4 regions of the Thermanaeromonas toyohensis ToBE genome follow, and region 2 is predicted to be linked to each of the others. Evidence: riboswitches for the same ligand, from Rfam matches in the RefSeq annotation. Region 2 holds a riboswitch; each other region holds the start of a gene.
The links. Region 2 has a riboswitch for cyclic di-GMP ahead of B9A14_RS04680 (methyl-accepting chemotaxis protein). Riboswitches for the same ligand answer to the same signal wherever they lie in the genome.

Region 1 (2,199 bases), 1.4 Mb from region 2:
AAGCTATTCCTACTACCACAAACATAAACCACCAACGTCTTAAAAATTGGCTTAATCCTAATACCATTCTGGTGGGCCAGGGTAGGGGTACGCCCAGGTTACCGATTATATTGCTAAACATAGGCAAGACAAAAGTGAGCATAAAAGCTATGGAAGCTAAAGAAACCATAAAGACAATAAAGGGATAGGTCATAGCTGATTTAATCTTTTCTGCTATTTCGTGTTCCCGCTCAAAATGCTCGGCTAATCGTATTAGTGTTTCATCGAGGGCGCCGCTGATCTCTCCTGCCTCTACGGAGTAGACCATTATAGCTGGAAATACCTTGGGTGACTTGCTTAAAGCCTGGTGCAACATCTCCCCTTGCTGTAAATCTTCCAGTACCTTATCTATACTTTCTTTTAAAAAGCGGTTATCCGCCTGCCTGCTTAAGGTTCTTAAAGCATTGATAATGGGGATACCCGCCGACAGCATAGTGCCCAGCTGGCGGCAAAACAGGGCCAAATCCCTACGGCTAACTCGTTTTAGAAGGAAAAATCTCAAATAATCTAACCCTAAGTTGATCTCCAGCTCGCTTCTTACAGGCCGTAGTTCGGTTATAAAAAGACCCTGATTCCTTAACTGGCGGCCGGCCAGCTGCTCGCTCTCCGCTTCAATGATGCCTTTGATAAGGTTTCCGCTAGTATCCCTGGCTTTGTACCTGAACCTCATAATAAAAAGTGCCGGCACTCCAGGAAAAGCTTAACTCTCCCGGCAGCCCGGCGACCATAGGCTTCTTACCACCCTTAGGCCCGTAGCTTTGCGCCCCCGGCTTTCGCCGGGTTTGCCCTTAAACAGGGATATTCTTCTAATTCGCCAAAATCACCCAAAATCCTGCTGATTTATATAATCAGGGCTAATTATTCCTCTGGCGGCCAGGTTCCTTAAAGCCATTTCCATGGTCTGCATACCGAAACGACCGCCTGTTTGCATCACGGAAATAATCTGGTGGGTCTTACCTTCGCGGATGAGATTGCGCACTGCAGGAGTAGCTATAAGTATTTCTACTGCTACTACCCGTCCCTGGCCATCAGCCCGGGGCAAAAGTTGTTGGGTAATAACACCTACTAAGGTATCGGCTAGCTGGATCCTGATCTGACCCTGCTGATGGGGCGGGAAGACATCTATAATGCGGTCGATACTCTGGACCGCGCTACTGGTATGTAGGGTAGCCAGAACCAAGTGCCCTGTCTCTGCGGCTGTAATAGCCGTAGCCACTGTCTCCAAATCCCGCATCTCACCTACCAAAATAACATCCGGGTCCTGGCGCAGGGCAGCCCTTAAGGCGCTGGCAAAGGAAGGGGAATCGCTCCCTATCTCGCGCTGGTTCACTATGCTTTTCTTGTGCTGATGCAAATATTCTATAGGATCTTCTAAAGTAATGATATGACAACTCCGGCGCTGGTTTATACGATCGATCATGGCCGCCAGGGTAGTGCTCTTACCGCTCCCGGTAGGCCCGGTAACTAGGACTAATCCGTGGAGTTGGTCAGCTAGCTCCCCTACCACTGGAGGCAAGCCTAGCTCTTCTAAAGTGGGAATAATAGTATTCACCAACCGGATAGCGGCCCCTACACTTCCCCGCTGGTAGAATACGTTGACTCGAAAGCGGCCCAGGCCAGGGAGCGAATAAGCCAAATCCAACTCCTTACGATTCTGGAATTCCTCCCACCTGGGCCCCAAAATTTGTTTAGCCAGCGCCTCTAAAACAGAAGCCGTAAGTATGGGCCATTGTTTCTGGGGTTCCAGCCTCCCTATCCGCCGGAACACAGGAGGTAGCCCCACTGTAAGATGTACGTCTGAGGCGCCCCTTTGGACTGCCTCTTTTAAAATTTCTTCTAGCTTCACCAGAATCACCTGGCTCATCTTAAAATCCACCTAGGGAAACGCGGATAACTTCCTCTACCGTGGTCAAACCCTGGCTGGCTTTAAGGAGACCGTCTTCGCGTAAGGTGACCATGCCTCCAGCAACGGCCGCTTTCTTAATCTCTGTAGCTGGCGCCTTGGCGGCCACAAGGGTGCGTATCTCCTCGTTCATCACCAGGACCTCCTGGATGGCGGTCCGTCCCTGGTAACCTGTATAGTTGCAATCCTGGCACCCACGCCCGCGGTAAAAAATGCGGCCCTCCCCTTCCTCTCCCAGAAAAGCATAAAGACTTGTG
Region 2 (2,199 bases):
CTTGCTGATGTACCCTTTCTACCCGCGCAGCTTGAGCTTCTATAGCTGTGGCCGTTTGGGTGACCTGCTGGGCTTGGTGTTCAGCACCCCGGGCCATCTCCTGGGCCGTTAAAGCTACCTGCCGGGCGGATTCTCCTAATTCCTGAGACATTTGGGCTAAATCCTGGCTTAAGCCTGCCACTTCCCCTGCCATCTCCCTAACCCGCCCAATAAGTTGGCGCAAACTCTGTCCCATAACACTAAAGGCCTGGCTTAACTGTCCTAGCTCATCCCGGGATCTTACTTTTATCTCGGCTGCCGTTAAATCTCCCGCTGCAATTCGCTTAGCATAGGCTACAAGATTAGCTATAGGACGTCCCACCATACGGCTAAATATCAAGGCCACCAGCATTCCTAATATAAAGGCTAAACTTAAGCCCGAATATAGAGTGCTTTTAGCATAGGTCAGTGCCCATTCCAGCTCTGACTTGGCGTTTTCACGCTGAAGCGTCATCTCTTTTTGAACATGGCTACCGATATTGTTAATATTATCCACCGCTGCCCCCATCTGAAAGCTTAAGATGGGCAAAGCAAGCATCCGGTCCTGCTGGCTAGCTTTTAAAATGTTTCCTTTAAAGGTCTCCGTAAAGCTTTTAGCAGCCATGGCCATGGCGGACACAAAGCCCTGGGTCTGGCTGTCTAGCTGTTGGCCTTCCAATTCTTCTTTAGCTTTATTGAAACGTTGGAGAGCTTCCTCAAAGCTTAAAGCATGGGTCTGGGATCCATTAATTATGTAATCGGTTGCGCGCCTATAACCTTCCCAGATAGATAAGGACATGGTAGTAAAAAGCTGGTCTTGCTTCTGGAGGAGTAAAACTTTCCGGGCAGCATGTTCAATACGTTGAAGATTTATATCCACAATCACTACCACAGCCACAAAAACAGCTATAACTAAAAGGAAACCCCCCATGATTTTGGCACCTAGCTTTACGGCACCAAAGTTAAAAATACCCACCGGGAGGGAAAAGGCTCGTTTTTTGCCCTCCCCCCTCCGAAATCTGGGAAACCGCATACCCCGTACCTCCTGCCCCTTAAGTTCTGCAAATTTAAAGGGCTACTCCTATTTTAATGGGTAGCCCCGTTCCACCCACGGCAGCTGGCTGTCATAGCCAGAAACATCTGGCCTTAGACCCTATAGCTTTGCGCCCCCACCTTTCGATGGGTTTGCCCTTGTCGGGGCATCTTATGCACTTTATCTTCCATTATTCGCCTTAATTATACTCTACAGGCCTTACCTCGACAAGATATTTTTTCCAATTTACTTCCCTTTATGCTGGATATAGAAATTCAGAATGCCTTCCAACCACGGGGCCTCTATACGTTCAAAGCGATAATATTCCTGAATATAGCGTAAGGCTTCTTGTAAAGTTTTTACCCCCATCTTCTCTTCCATCTTTAACCAATAAACCGTCCCTTGACGGTAAGTCACCTGGCGATAATCCTTTTCGGAAGTAAAACTTTTAAGCTCTCGATTTAATGCCTCTGAAAGTTCCTCTAAATTTAAGGTTTCCCCTGCTTCAGCTATTATGTCCTCCTTAAGTTGCCTATATAAAACGGGATCGTGTACCCGATAGTAAAGGAGAGTACTATATTCCGCCAGCCCTTCATCTATCCACGATGAAGAAATAGTATCATTGCCTACCAAATTATACCACCACTGGTGAGCAACCTCATGTACAATAACCGGAGGAGTATAACCTTTACGGGTGCTTAAAAAAACTAGTCCTGGGTACTCCATCCCCGAAAGGCCCTCCAAGGGTACCTCAACGAGGTTTAAGTAAGAGTAGGGGTAAGGGCCCCAGTACTCCTTAAAAAAAGCGAAGGCCCCCATCGCTATATCCAAGGTAGAAGTGGGGAGCTGATTGCGAAAGGCCAGGGTTATTAAAGTTTGGTCTATTTGAGCGTATGCTTGCTTCCAGCCTGGCGCAAGGACAAAGGCAAACTCGCGAATGGGTTTTTCGCTCATAAAAGTCCATAAGACTCGCTCTCCTCTTTGCTCCCCTCCAGTAGTTCGCCCGCTGGCCCTAACCATTAAGGAAGGTGGTAATTCCAGCTCTACATTATAATAGGCGGAATCGGCAAAATAAGGATCACCCCAAGCTATTCCCTCCGCCATACCGCGCCAAGCTCCTTTTTCCCGGGGGCTTAAGATAGGATACC
Region 3 (2,199 bases), 990 kb from region 2:
AGCGATAGATTCCTTCTGCTAAAGCTGCCCCCCTAAAAGCATGGAGATATCCTTGTTCAAAGGTTTCCTGAGGGACAACCAAATCTCCTATTTTAAGCTCTGGCTGCACCTTGGCGAGATCATGGAATATAGCTGCGGTGACCAGGGTATTCTTTTCCATCCCAGGTAACTCCATTAACCCTTGCCGAAAGGTATCAGCAATGAGTCTCAATATGTTTATGACGTGCCGGTATACCCCTTGAGAAATTACACCTGTGATTTTGATTTTACCCGTCTGAGGATCATATGTATCTGTATATTCCACAATAGACTGGAGTCTTAAGGTGATGCGCTGGTCTGGTAACATCACAGCTAGGGCTAGTTCCGCTTCCTCTCTGGCACTCCTTAACTGTTCTACCAGATTATATTCTGTGGTAACGTCTGTAAAAATGACCAAGAAAGAGTAATCTTCTGGAGCCCTGGTGGGTTCCATTTTCATTTTACGGGTACCTATGCGGTAATGGCGATTATCTAATTTAACTATCTTGGATCTACCTGAAGAGGCTAACTCGCGCAGATCCTGGGGTACCATTCCTGCACCATTTATAACCCTTTGGGCTAAAGCATTAGCATAGAAAAGATGTCCTTCGCTATCTACTAAGGCTATCCCTAGAGGTACTTGCTCACCCAGTTCTTGATACGCCCTTTCTGCTGCTTGGCGTTTTTGGGTTTCTTGCTCCTTTAAGCCCAATAACTCAGCCATAATTTCACTGGCAAGAAGCAGGCCGCTTGTACTTTTATCTGGAGAGATAAAGTAAGGGAGAACACGGCCATCTCGTATAAGCCATTGGCTCAATTCTTCACCAGCAGTTTCTACATCTAAATGGTCGGAGGCCTCTATGGGTCTACAGATGTCCCTGGCTTTCAGACCCTCACGTTGAGGAATATCAACATAACTTCTAAGCAGATCTAAGACGTCGATCCATCCTATCGGCTCCCCCGTTTGGGTTTCTACTTGAACTATATAGCTTCCTGTGCTGATCATTATGTTCGCTATTTCGGATAGGAGGCTCTCCTCTTTAACTTTAGGCATGGGCACATATTTCCTTCTTTCCATAAATTTACTCCTATCACCCCAAACCCTAAAATAGTTTAGGTTAATGAAAAAAATACACCAGGCATAAATACCAACCCTGGTGGGGAGCCAGAACGAATATATTTAATATATTTAACTTAACAGCCTAACTTACTAGAAGCTTTAGTAAAAGTATAAACTCCTCCCCACCGGCAACCCGGCTGCCATAGCCCTTAAAAGCCTTAGGCCCGTGGCTTTGCGCCCCCGCCTTTCGGCGGGTTTGCCCTTAACAGAGGGGCGGTATTTAGGTTCATCTTTAACATATCATACAATCCACTGTATAGCAATAACCTTTCCTCCTAACAAATCCCTAGTTTTTCCTAGCGAAAGCCTAGTCGGGCCTAAAAGCAAACGGGTTTCAAGGCAATAACTTGAGGAGGAATAAAGAGTTTGGTGTAGAATTAAGTCTAAAATTGGTCTCCAAACATTTTTTTAATTTTTTATGATGACCTTGCTTAATATGGAGGGAAGAAAAAAATGGGTATGAATAAGGCCGAAGAACTAATTAAGAAACTCGCCAATACAGGTGACGTGGCACTATGGAGACAATTAGTAGAGATACCCCTTTCTAATTTAAAGGAAAAAGAAAAGGAAACTAGTCTCTCGCGAGCACTCCGGGAGTTGATAGAGGAATTAGGCGAAGAGCAGGTAACCGAAAAGCTTATACATATAACCCAAGAGATACCAGAATATCCTGTGCTTGAGGTAATGCAGCAGGCTATCAAAGTTTCAGCAAGCTTACGCCAGGAACAAAGAGAAACACTCTCCCAGTTAAGACAGATGCTTTCTGAACTCGCCACCCCCATAATCCGGATATGGACAGATATGCTGCTGGTAGCCATGATTGGGAACATCGATAGCCAGAGGGCCCAAGATATAGCGGAAAAATTGTTAAATCGAGTAAGCTCGGCTCGTGCTAAAGTTGTTATAGTAGATGTTACTGGTGTACCCATGATCGATACAGTAGTAGGTGGATTCTTAATAGAAATGTTTAATGCCATAAGACTACTGGGGGCAGAAGTGATACTTACCGGTATTAAGCCGGAGGTTGCTCATACCCTGGTCAAGCTAGGCGTCGATTTCCG
Region 4 (2,199 bases), 980 kb from region 2:
ATCTCTTCTGCTGAACGGCTGGCCTCTTCAATTGCTGAGGATAATTCTTCCGCTGCTGCTGCAAGAGACTCGGCTGATTTAACGATATCAGTTGAATGCTTAAGCGTATCAGCTAGATCTGCTAAATTATTGGTACTAGCACTTATCTCGGCCAGCGCATGGGCCTGCTGCTCAACCCCTTGTAAAGCTTGCTCAGTTGCGCTGGCTTGCTCTTCAGCAGTAGCTGCTATTTGCTCGCTTCCCTTTTGGAATTCAGCCACTGCCTTTTCTACTTCAGTAATTAGCTGTTCGATCCTAGTTGCACTCTCTACTACGTTGACTACGGAGCTAGCTATCTTCTTAAGCTCATCAGTTATAACTTTGCCCTTTTCTGTTTCACCTCTAGCTACCTCGGCTGCTTTATTAATAGCTTCCGCCACTATCCGTACATCTTCTTGCACGCTATCCACTATCTTCCGTATATCACTGGCTGCTTTCTCGGAAGTTTCTGCCAGGGTCCTTACTTCGTCGGCTACTACGGCAAAACCACGGCCGTGTTCCCCAGCCCGTGCGGCCTCAATCGCAGCATTTAGAGCCAAAAGGTTAGTTTGGTCAGCGATCCTTACGACAGTCCTAACAATCTCACCAATCTTGGCCGCTTCTTCTTCCAGCCTTGCCACCAGTCTGGCCGATTCTTCGCTTCTAGCAGCGCTATCGTCTACACCTTGGATCAGTTCTTCGATGTCTTGAGATGTGCGGTTTACTAAATCCCTTATGGCTTCACAACGGGACAGCGACTCCCGTGCCTGCTTTACAGAGATTTTCGCCGCCTCGCCAATAACCTGTATGGCAGCCAAAGACTGCTCGGTAGCACTGCTAGCCTCCTGAGCTCCGCTGGCTATTTGTTCCATAGCGCTGCGCAATTCTTCTACAGCACTTGAAGCCTGTTCAACTCCAGAAGAAAGTTGTTCTGTTGCACTAGCTATCCGCTCAGCTATCTGTTGCTGCTTGGCAAAGGTTCGAGCCTGCCTCCTGCGCGCTTCTATCTCTTTCTTATCTCCCTCCTTTACTAGTTCAGTCTTAGAAGTATCCCTATATACCCCTCGGCTGCCCGTAGGTAAAGGTTCTAATGTTTTGGTAGAGGTAATAGCCATAGGTGTTGCCTCCTTCTTAATTTTTGGTAGTTATGACTTATCTTGCTTTAAGTTAAATAAACTTAAATCTAAAATTAGGCTTAAAATAAGCTTAAAATAAAAGGGAGCACGTTTCTGCTCCCTCCTACCTCGATGCACCGGCAGCCTGGCAGCCTTAGCTTAGATCCCGCCTTAGGCCCATGACTTTGCGCCCCGCCCTTTCGAACGGTTTGCCCTTCTCGGTGCAGATAACGTACCTTTCCTGTAGCCTTCTAACTTACTCAGCCCTTATCTCTTATTTTATTTTGCTGTTATTTTATTCGACATTATGTCTAAAAATCCTCTTTTTAAGTTAAAATTATCCCTTGCATTGTTTGAAGATCAAGGAGAAATTTGTCGAAAAACCGCAGGTATTTTGGCCGCCCTGAATCCAAGCTCTTTTACCTCCAAGGTATAACATCTATTTCACCTTCCGCGTTAAGGCGAAGCCTTATTTTTCTTTCTTCCCTGGTGAAGGGATAGATTCGGACACCTATTTTTACAAAACTATTTTCATAGGCATGTTCGATAGTGACTACGCCTTTTTCCTGTACCGTGACTGTACTTTTGGCTCCGCCCCGGGTGCCCAGTTCCCTTACGTACACATCCTCTCCTGCCTTTATTTCCCCGCCTCTAAAGGCGCCATGGATTATAACCTTTTTTCCTGCTTCGATATAAGAATTGTCACAACCTATACGGCTTACAGTTACGCTTCCTGAGGCGATAATTTTGGAGTTAAGCACATAGCCCACAGTCACGTTGCCGTTTTCTGTTTTGTCCTGGATTTGAATATGGCCTAGCAATTCCATAGCCTCATTGTACAGTTCCTCTATCTCTTCGATGCTGACTATGGCAAGGGGTAGGCGTACTAACTTATACTCCATGTTATTTAAAAACCGGGTGAGGGGAGGATACTCAAAGGGGAGCTTCTTGACGTACTCTCTAAGGACCTGAATAGATGCTGGAATACCAGGATACTTCCGTTCAAGCAACAATTTGACTAAAGGGCCGATGGTGCTTCCTGTGTACTTCTCTTTAAGCTGGTTGA

Region 1: it holds a riboswitch for cyclic di-GMP, as region 2 does, so the genes downstream of both, B9A14_RS12365 (type II secretion system F family protein) here and B9A14_RS04680 (methyl-accepting chemotaxis protein) in region 2, are expected to answer to the same signal.
Region 3: it holds a riboswitch for cyclic di-GMP, as region 2 does, so the genes downstream of both, B9A14_RS17745 (HD domain-containing protein) here and B9A14_RS04680 (methyl-accepting chemotaxis protein) in region 2, are expected to answer to the same signal.
Region 4: it holds a riboswitch for cyclic di-GMP, as region 2 does, so the genes downstream of both, B9A14_RS10050 (methyl-accepting chemotaxis protein) here and B9A14_RS04680 (methyl-accepting chemotaxis protein) in region 2, are expected to answer to the same signal.

Annotation. Positions count from the first base shown of each region.
Region 1 is NZ_LT838272.1:2,387,249-2,389,447, forward strand. It holds gene B9A14_RS12365 (type II secretion system F family protein) at 1-709, opposite strand, end outside; cyclic di-GMP riboswitch class I at 748-836, opposite strand; gene B9A14_RS12370 (type IV pilus twitching motility protein PilT) at 860-1,903, opposite strand; gene B9A14_RS12375 (GspE/PulE family protein) at 1,905-2,199, opposite strand, start outside.
Region 2 is NZ_LT838272.1:962,409-964,607, reverse strand. It holds gene B9A14_RS04680 (methyl-accepting chemotaxis protein) at 1-1,051, opposite strand, end outside; cyclic di-GMP riboswitch class I at 1,128-1,218, opposite strand; gene B9A14_RS04675 (M1 family aminopeptidase) at 1,298-2,199, opposite strand, start outside.
Region 3 is NZ_LT838272.1:1,949,822-1,952,020, reverse strand. It holds gene B9A14_RS17745 (HD domain-containing protein) at 1-1,096, opposite strand, end outside; cyclic di-GMP riboswitch class I at 1,263-1,349, opposite strand; gene B9A14_RS10085 (STAS domain-containing protein) at 1,592-2,199, shown strand, end outside.
Region 4 is NZ_LT838272.1:1,942,115-1,944,313, forward strand. It holds gene B9A14_RS10050 (methyl-accepting chemotaxis protein) at 1-1,133, opposite strand, end outside; cyclic di-GMP riboswitch class I at 1,270-1,357, opposite strand; gene B9A14_RS10055 (FapA family protein) at 1,553-2,199, opposite strand, start outside.